Linked DNA regions of Cyanobium sp. PCC 7001. The protein of the gene in region 1 binds, or shares a complex with, the protein of each later gene. Links are inferred from orthologs where the notes say so. Each region holds a gene or a part of one and is shown on either strand. Other genes may lie near its edges.

Evidence for each region.
Region 2: the proteins of mrdA (region 1) and rodA are in contact, whole or in part, in a crystal structure (PDB 6PL5), measured with the Thermus thermophilus proteins. The link is inferred for Cyanobium sp. PCC 7001 from one-to-one orthologs. Residues at the interface, in WP_223903432.1 of Thermus thermophilus: Arg4, Ile5, His6, Leu8, Ala9, Phe12, Ala15, Leu16, Leu19, Gly20, Arg22, Ala23, Trp24, Leu26, Gln27, Val28, Tyr31, Tyr34, Leu36, Leu43, Thr45, Asp47, Lys156, Gln157, Gly158, Ser160, Val184, Leu201, Glu202; in WP_223903423.1 of Thermus thermophilus: Phe161, Val165, Phe168, Val169, Leu172, Pro198, Tyr199, Glu202, Tyr211, Arg212, Asp213, Gln220, Val221, Gln223, Ser224, Ile226, Ala227, Ile228, Gly229, Ser230, Gly266, Phe267, Val270, Leu274, Tyr277, Gly278, Leu281, Phe285, Leu289, Arg297.

What each region holds. Positions count from the first base shown.
Region 1 is NZ_DS990556.1:2,033,226-2,037,829, forward strand. What follows is about bases 1,003-3,899. They hold mrdA (penicillin-binding protein 2), read left to right. Parts: upstream 1,003-1,523; coding sequence 1,524-3,275; downstream 3,276-3,899. Other genes in these bases: CPCC7001_RS10035 (hypothetical protein), read left to right, coding at 1,003-1,085; CPCC7001_RS10040 (hypothetical protein), read left to right, coding at 1,138-1,521; CPCC7001_RS10050 (glycosyltransferase family 1 protein), read right to left, coding at 3,306-3,899. Outside these bases: guaA (glutamine-hydrolyzing GMP synthase), read left to right, coding at 1-399; more of CPCC7001_RS10035, read left to right, coding at 459-1,002; more of CPCC7001_RS10050, read right to left, coding at 3,900-4,454; CPCC7001_RS10055 (NAD-dependent epimerase/dehydratase family protein), read right to left, coding at 4,468-4,604. UniProt on the Escherichia coli protein: Catalyzes cross-linking of the peptidoglycan cell wall. Responsible for the determination of the rod shape of the cell. Is probably required for lateral peptidoglycan synthesis and maintenance of the correct diameter during lateral and centripetal growth.
Region 2 is NZ_DS990556.1:1,518,577-1,521,475, forward strand. Bases 77-2,899 are described here. They hold rodA (rod shape-determining protein RodA), read left to right. Parts: upstream 77-759; coding sequence 760-2,040; downstream 2,041-2,899. Other genes in these bases: CPCC7001_RS07570 (Mrp/NBP35 family ATP-binding protein), read left to right, coding at 77-755; CPCC7001_RS07580 (sensor histidine kinase KdpD), read left to right, coding at 2,054-2,899. Outside these bases: more of CPCC7001_RS07570, read left to right, coding at 1-76. UniProt on the Escherichia coli protein: Peptidoglycan polymerase that is essential for cell wall elongation. Also required for the maintenance of the rod cell shape. Functions probably in conjunction with the penicillin-binding protein 2 (mrdA).

The DNA of each region.
Region 1 (4,604 bases):
CCCGAGGAGATCGTGGGTCGCCATCCGTTCCCGGGGCCCGGGCTGGCCATCCGCATCCTCGGCGAGGTGACCAACGAGAAGCTCAACATCCTGCGCGATGCCGATCTGATCGTGCGCGAGGAAATCCGTGATGCCGGGCTCTACAACAGCATCTGGCAGGCCTTCGCGGTGCTGCTGCCGGTGCGCAGTGTGGGGGTGATGGGCGACAAGCGCACCTATGCCTTCCCGGTGGTGCTGCGCTGCGTGTCCTCCGAAGACGGCATGACCGCCGACTGGTCGCGCCTGCCCTATGACCTGCTGGAAACGATCTCCAACCGCATCGTCAACGAGGTGAAGGGGGTGAACCGGGTGGTGCTGGACATCACCAGCAAGCCCCCGGGCACGATCGAGTGGGAGTGAGACCCCGGTAGCCGGCGCCATGGGCCTCCGTTACCCTCGGGGCCCCATCCAGCTCCGCCGTGACGGCCGCTCCTGCGACATCCAGCGATCCCGACCTGCAGCGCCGTCTGCAGCAGGACAGCATCCAGCTGGGCGGCAAGACCGTCTACCTCAATCCCTTCCTCTACTGGCGGCGTTTCGATGCCAACACCGACCGCTGGCTGCGGGAACCCGGCCAGCTGCCGGAGGAGCAGATCGCCGCGAACCGCCGCCGCTTCTACCCCGAACTCGACTGGGAGCAGCTCGATCCCCAGGAGCGCCTGGCCAAGGACGGGGCGGTGGAGATGTTCCTCAAGAGCCTGGAGCTGATCAGCACCTTCAATCCCGACCTCACGGCCGGCCACCTGCTGGAGGTGGAGCGCAAGATGGCCGTCACCAAGAAGAAGGCCTTCGAGCGCTGGGTGATGAAGGCCCTGCGTCGCCGGCAGCAGGAGGAGGCCCGGGAGCGGAACCGCTTCGAGCGGGACCGCAGCCTGCGGGCCTGGCGCGAGTGGCTGGGACTGGAGGTGACCCGCCAGGCCCTGGTGCCCGTGGCGATGCTGGTGGTGCTGGCCGTGGGCGGCGGCTGGTGGTGGGGCAGCCAGCAGAGCTGCCGGCAGGTGATCGTTGATCCCGGCCTGCCGATGTCGGGCAGCCCCAGCCCCTGAGCCCGCCCCCAGCCCGGGGCGCGGCAGACTGGAGAGGCCCAAGCCTCGAACCATGGCCGCCGATCCGCTCGACAGCCTGCGGCTCACCCTGATGCAGGATGTGTTGCCGCTGGGCCTTGCCGCCGTGGAGCGGGTGCGCAAAGGGGGGCCGCAGGAACTGATCGCCGCCTTCGACGGCTCAACTCCCGATCCCCTGGCCCAGCTGCGCGAGGAGGGTGAGACGGCGGCCACCCAGGTGCGGGAGCAGCTCGATCGGGTCAGCCCCGGCCTCGGCAATCCGGTGATGAAGGTGGAGGTGCGGGATGTGAATCCCGAGCCGGCGGCAGCTCCGGCCCACGACGCCGATCCGGCCGAGCTGCAGCGGCGCCTGGCGGCCGTGGCCGATCGCCTCACCTTGTTGGAGCAGCGGCTGGCCGCAGGCAGGGAGGCGGACTAGGGATGGCCTACGGCCAGGCCGGACGCCACAGCGGCATGGGCCAGCAGCCTGCGCTGCTGCTGGTGGTGGTGCTGCTGTTCAGTGGCGCGATGGTGGCCCGGCTGGCCTGGCTGCAGCTGGTGCATGGCGCCGAGAACCGCGAGCGGGCGGATGACAACCGCATCCGGCTGATGCCGCGCAACCCGATCCGGGGGCGTCTGCTCGATCGCAACGGCCAGGTGCTGGCCACCAGCCGGCTCACCTACAACCTCTACATCCAGCCCCGGGAGGTGTCCGATGCCGCCTGGCCGGACTTGCGGGACCGCCTGGCGGGCCTGCTGGGGCTCCCTGCCAGCGCCCTCGATGAGAGGCGCACCAGCGGCAACAACGCCGAGGGATTCCGGATCCAGCTGGCGGAGGGCCTGCGGCCCGAGCAGGTGCTGCGCTTCCGCGAGCAGGCCAGCGGCCTGCGGGGCGCCGAGGTGGATGTGGACGTGCTGCGCAGCTACCCCCACGGCCGCCTCGGTGCCCATGTGCTCGGCTACACCAGCGGCATCACCGAGGAGGAGTACGCCCGGCTGCGCGACAAGGGGTACCGCATCCGCGACCGGGTGGGCCGCAGCGGTCTGGAGAAGGTGTACGAGACCCACCTGCGCGGCGAGTGGGGCGGCCAGCAGGTGGAGGTGAACGCCGCCGGACAGGTGCAGCGGGTGCTGGGGGACAAGCCGGCCAAGGCGGGCAAGGACCTGCGGCTCACCCTCGATCTTCCCCTGCAACAGGCGGCCGAGAAAGCCCTCGATGGGGTGCGCAAGGGGGCGATCGTGGCGATGGATCCCCAGACCGGGGCCATCCGGGCCCTGGCCAGCCGACCCACGTTCGATCCCAATGTCTTCTCACCTGCGCCCTCCAGCAAGGAGTGGGCGGCGCTCAACGGACCCAACGCTCCGCTGCTGAACCGGGCCTTCCAGGGCTTCCCCCCGGCCAGCACCTTCAAGATCGTCACCTCCGCCGCCGCCCTCGAATCGGGCATCTACAGCCCCGATGACAAGGTGCTGACCACCAACTCCTTCTGCTACGCCGGCCTCTGTTACGGCGACCACGGTGCCCACGGCATGGTGGGCTTCCCCTTCGCGCTGGCAGTCAGCAGCAACACCTTCTATTACCGGGTGGGCCTGAAGATCGGCCCGGATGCCCTGTTCAAGACGGCCCGGCGCCTCGGCTACGGCAGCGTCACCGGCATCGAGCTCACCGAGGAGGAGACCCCCGGTCTGCTGGGGGATCAGGCCTGGAAGAAGGAGGTGCTCGGCGAGCCCTGGACACCGGTGGACACGATCACCTCCTCCATCGGCCAGGGGGCCCTGCTGGTGACGCCGCTGCAGATGGCGCGCCTGTACGCGGCGGTGGCGAACGGTGGCTGGCTGGTCACGCCGCACCTGGTGGAGCGGCCTGTTCCCCGCAGCCGCATCAACCTCAAGCCCTCCACCCTGGCGGTGCTGCAGAAGGGTCTGCGCATGGTGGTGACCGAGGGCACGGCCCGCCTGCTCAACGATCCCAAGCTGCCGCCGGTGTCCGGCAAGACCGGCACCGGCGAGGATCCGCCCCGCCCGGACCATGCCTGGTTCGGTGGCTATGCCCCTGCCGACGATCCCACCCTGGTGATCGTGGCCTTCGGCGAGAACTCCGGGGGCTACGGAGGCACGGTGGCGGCTCCGATGGTGAAGGCGCTGATGACCACCTGGTTCCGGGGCACCACGGCGGCCGCCGCTGCGGGCTGACGCCTGGCGGATGTGTTTCGCCGCTGCCGCTCAGGCCGCCAGTTGCAGCTGGGGCTGGTCCAGCAGCCGGCTGTAGAACCCGCGCAGCTGCCGGGTGGCCGAGGCCCATCCCCAGCGCTCCGCTTCCTGGCGGGCCGCCTGGCGCAGCTGCTGGCGCTCGGCGTCGTCGCCCAGCAGGCGCTGCACCGCCGCCGTCAGGCTGGCGGATCCTCCATCGATGCCGTCCGGGTCGTAGAGACAGCCGTTGATGCCGTCGGTGACGATGTCGGGGATGCCGCCGCGGTTGGCCCCCACCACCGGACAGCCGGCGGCCATCGCTTCCAGCAGCACCAGGCCGAGGGTTTCGGTGCTGCTGGGGAACACGAAGGCATCGCCGCTGGCGTAGGCGCTGGCCAGCTCCTCTCCCGCCAGATACCCCACGAAGGTGGTGGGGGTGCCGGTGAAGACCTTTTCCAGGGTCTGGCGGTGGGGACCGTCACCCACCAGGGCCAGGCGGGCATCCGGCAGGGCATCGAGCACGGGGAGGATGCGCTCGATCTGTTTTTCGGCCGAGAGACGGCCGATGTAGAGCAGCAGCTTGCCGGTGTCGCTGTGGCCCCCCAGCAGCCGCTGGCGCATGCCGGCGTTGCGCAGGGCCGGGCGGAACAGCTCGGTGTCCACGCCCCGCTGCCACAGGTCGGTGTGCTGGATCCCCTTCTCGCTCAGCTCCTGCACCATGGCCGTGGAGGTGCAGAGGTTGAGGCGGGCCTGGTTGTGGGCCGCCTTGAGCAGTTCCCACAGCAGGGGTTCGAGCATGCCCATGCCGTAGTGCTCGAGATACTTCGGCAGGTGGGTGTGGTAGCTGGCCACCAGCGGGTAGCTGCGCGTGCGGGCCAGCCAGATCCCCCCCAGGCCCAGCACGGCGGGGTTCACCACATGGACCAGATCGGGCTGGAACTCCTCCAGGGCCTCCGCCACGGCGGGGCGCGGCAGCGCCAGCTTCAGTTCGGGGTAAAGGGGCAGCGGCATCGCCGGCACGCCCACCACCCGGGCGCCCATGTAGGCCTCGGGTGCCCCCTCGGGACAGAAGATCAGCACCTCATCCCCGAGGGCCACCAGGTGCTGCACCGTCTTGGTGAGGCGGGTGACGATGCCGTCGACCTTGGGCAGGAAGGTCTCGGTGAAGAAGGCGATCTTCAAGGAAGGGGCCGGCTCAGGCGGTCTGGATGGCTGCGGCCTGCCGGCTGGTCCAGGCCGACACACAGGGAATGCGGCTGCGGTCGCAGCGGTCGGCCCAGCGGCGGGCCACATCCACCACTTCCGCCATCAGCCCCTCGTCGAGGGTGGTGG
Region 2 (2,899 bases), 520 kb from region 1 along the record:
CCGTGAGCAGCGGCAAGGGGGGCGTGGGCAAGAGCACGGTGGCCGTGAACCTGGCCTGTGCCCTGGCCCGCAGCGGCCTGCGGGTGGGCCTGCTCGATGCCGACATCTACGGACCCAATGCCCCCACCATGCTCGGGGTGGCCGACCGGACCCCGGAAGTGAGTGGGGAGGGAGCCAGCCAGGAGCTGCAACCGATCGAGACCTGCGGCATCGCCATGGTGTCGATGGGGCTGCTGATCGCGGAGAACCAGCCGGTGATCTGGAGAGGTCCGATGCTGAACGGGATCATCCGCCAGTTCCTCTACCAGGTGGCCTGGGGGCAACGCGATGTGGTGGTGGTGGACCTTCCCCCCGGCACCGGCGATGCCCAGCTCACCCTGGCCCAGGCGGTGCCGATGGCCGGTGTGATCGTGGTCACCACGCCCCAGGAGGTGTCCCTGGCCGACGCCCGCCGCGGCCTGGCGATGTTCCTGCAGATGGGCGTGCCGGTGCTGGGGGTGGTGGAGAACATGAGCGGCTTCATCCCGCCCGATGCCCCCGACAAGCTCTACCCGATCTTCGGGCAGGGTGGCGGTGAGCGGCTGGCCCGGGAGGCAGGCGTTCCCCTGCTGGCTGAGCTGCCCCTGGAGATGCCGGTGCGCGAGGCCGGCGACGGCGGCCGCCCCGTGGTGCTGACGGCACCCGAATCGGCGACAGCGCGTGGCTTCATGGCCCTGGCCGGCAAGGTGGCCTCGCTCGCGGCGGTGCCGGCCTGAACGGATGGTGACCCTGCCACGGCGGCGGAACCGGGGCCTGTTCTCGGGGAGCGGAGTGGCGCGACGGCGCCCCCTGGCCAACGTGGACTGGTTCCTCTGGGGTATCCCCCTGGCGATGGTGCTGGTGGCCGGCGTGCTGATCGCCAGCACCCAGCGGCAGGCCAACTATGCCGACTGGTACCAGCACTGGATCACCGGCGCGGTGGGAATGGTGTTGGCTCTGCTGCTGGCCAGGCTTCCTCTGGAGCGGCTGCTGCCATGGAAGTGGCCGATCTTCGCGGCGATGGTGATCAGCCTCATCGCCGTGCGGGTGGTGGGGGTGAGCGCTCTCGGCGCCCAGAGCTGGATCAACATCGGCGGCTTCTACGTGCAGCCCTCCGAGTTCGCCAAGCTTGGCGGCATCCTGCTGCTGGCGGACGTGCTGGCCCGGCACCCGGTGGAGCGACCGGTGGATCTGGTGCGCCCCGTGGCCGTGATCGCCGCCCCATGGCTGCTGGTGTTCATCCAGCCCGACCTCGGCAGTTCGCTGGTGTTCGGCGCGGTGCTGCTGGTGATGCTGTTCTGGGCCGGCATGCCGGCCGCCTGGGTGGTGCTGCTGCTCTCGCCGCTGGTCAGCGCCATCGCCTCGGGGACCGTGCCGTGGCTGCTGATCGGCTGGATTCCGCTGATGGGCTGGCTGGCCTGGACCTCCCTGCCCTGGAAGCGTGTGATGCTGGCGGTGGCCGTGGGAATCCAGGCCCTGTTCGCCGTGCTCACCCCCTGGCTCTGGGAGCACGGCCTGCGGCCTCACCAGCGCGATCGGCTCACCCTGTTCCTCGACCCCGGGCAGGACCCCCTCGGTGGGGGGTACCACCTGCTGCAGAGCACCGTGGGCATCGGCAGCGGCCAGCTCTGGGGCACCGGCCTGATGCAGGGGTCCCTCACCAAGCTGCGGTTCATACCCGAGCAACACACCGATTTCATCTTCAGCGCCCTCGGCGAGGAGACGGGCTTCATCGGCTCGGTGCTGGTGGTGACCGGGTTCGTGCTGCTGATGTGGCGCTTGCTGCAGATCGCCGGCCGGGCACGAACCGATTACGAATCACTGGTGGTGGTGGGAATCGGCGCGATGCTGATGTTCCAGGTGGTGGTGAACATCAACATGACGATCGGACTCGGCCCCATCACCGGAATCCCCCTGCCGTTTCTGAGCTACGGCCGTTCGGCCATGCTGATGAACTTCATGGCGCTGGGGCTGTGCGCCTCCGTGGCCCGCCGGGGCCGTCCCTCCCCGAACCGCTGGTAAGGGGAGGGGCGGATTGGCCAGCCTGCGCGCGCTGCGGCACTGCCTCTGCGAGGGGGTGCCCCCCGGATCCAGCCGTGACGACGGCGTGCGGCGGCAGTGGTGGGCGGCCCTGGCCACCCTTCAGGAGGATTTCCTGCTGGAGCGCGGCAGTCTCTCCGGGCTCTGGCTGGCAGCGCCGCTGCCGGCGCTCTACGAGCCGGACCTGCTGCAGCAGCTTCAGGGATGGGTGTGGACGCCGGCTCCCCTGGATGGGCTGCTGCCGGCAGGGGCCCCGCTGCTCCCCGGCGCCACGGCATCGCGCCAGGCCGGCGCTGATCCGGGCCGGGGATTCCGGCGCCTGCCCCTCGAGCCCGACGACGGCAACGACCCGCTGCTGGTGCTCATCACCCCCCATCTGCAGGTGGCCCTCTGCCTGGATGGGGCGGTCGAGGCCCGGCGCCTGGTGGTGCGGTTCGACGCCGAGGTGCTCTCGCGGGCCCTGACGCTGATCCACGAACGCCTGGAGCGCACCGATCAACCCGCCGCGGCCGAACTGCGGGCAGCCGTGCAGCGCCTGGGCCCCCTGCACAGCGATCCCTCCCTGGGGGAACGGTTCTGGCCGCGGCTGGCGGACCGCCTGGCGACCATCGCTCCCAGCCTCACCCTCCAGCCCATGGTGGCGGAGGCGCGGGCCGATCCCTCCCCAGCCGAGAGCCGGGCCGTGAAGACCGAGCTGGCGCTGCTGGAGGCCCTCACCCACGAGGTGCGCACGCCGCTGGCCACCATCCGCACCCTGATCCGCTCCCTGCTGCGCCGCACCGACCTGCCGGCCGTGGTGCGGCAGCGGCTGGAACACATCGATGGGGAATGCAGCGAACAG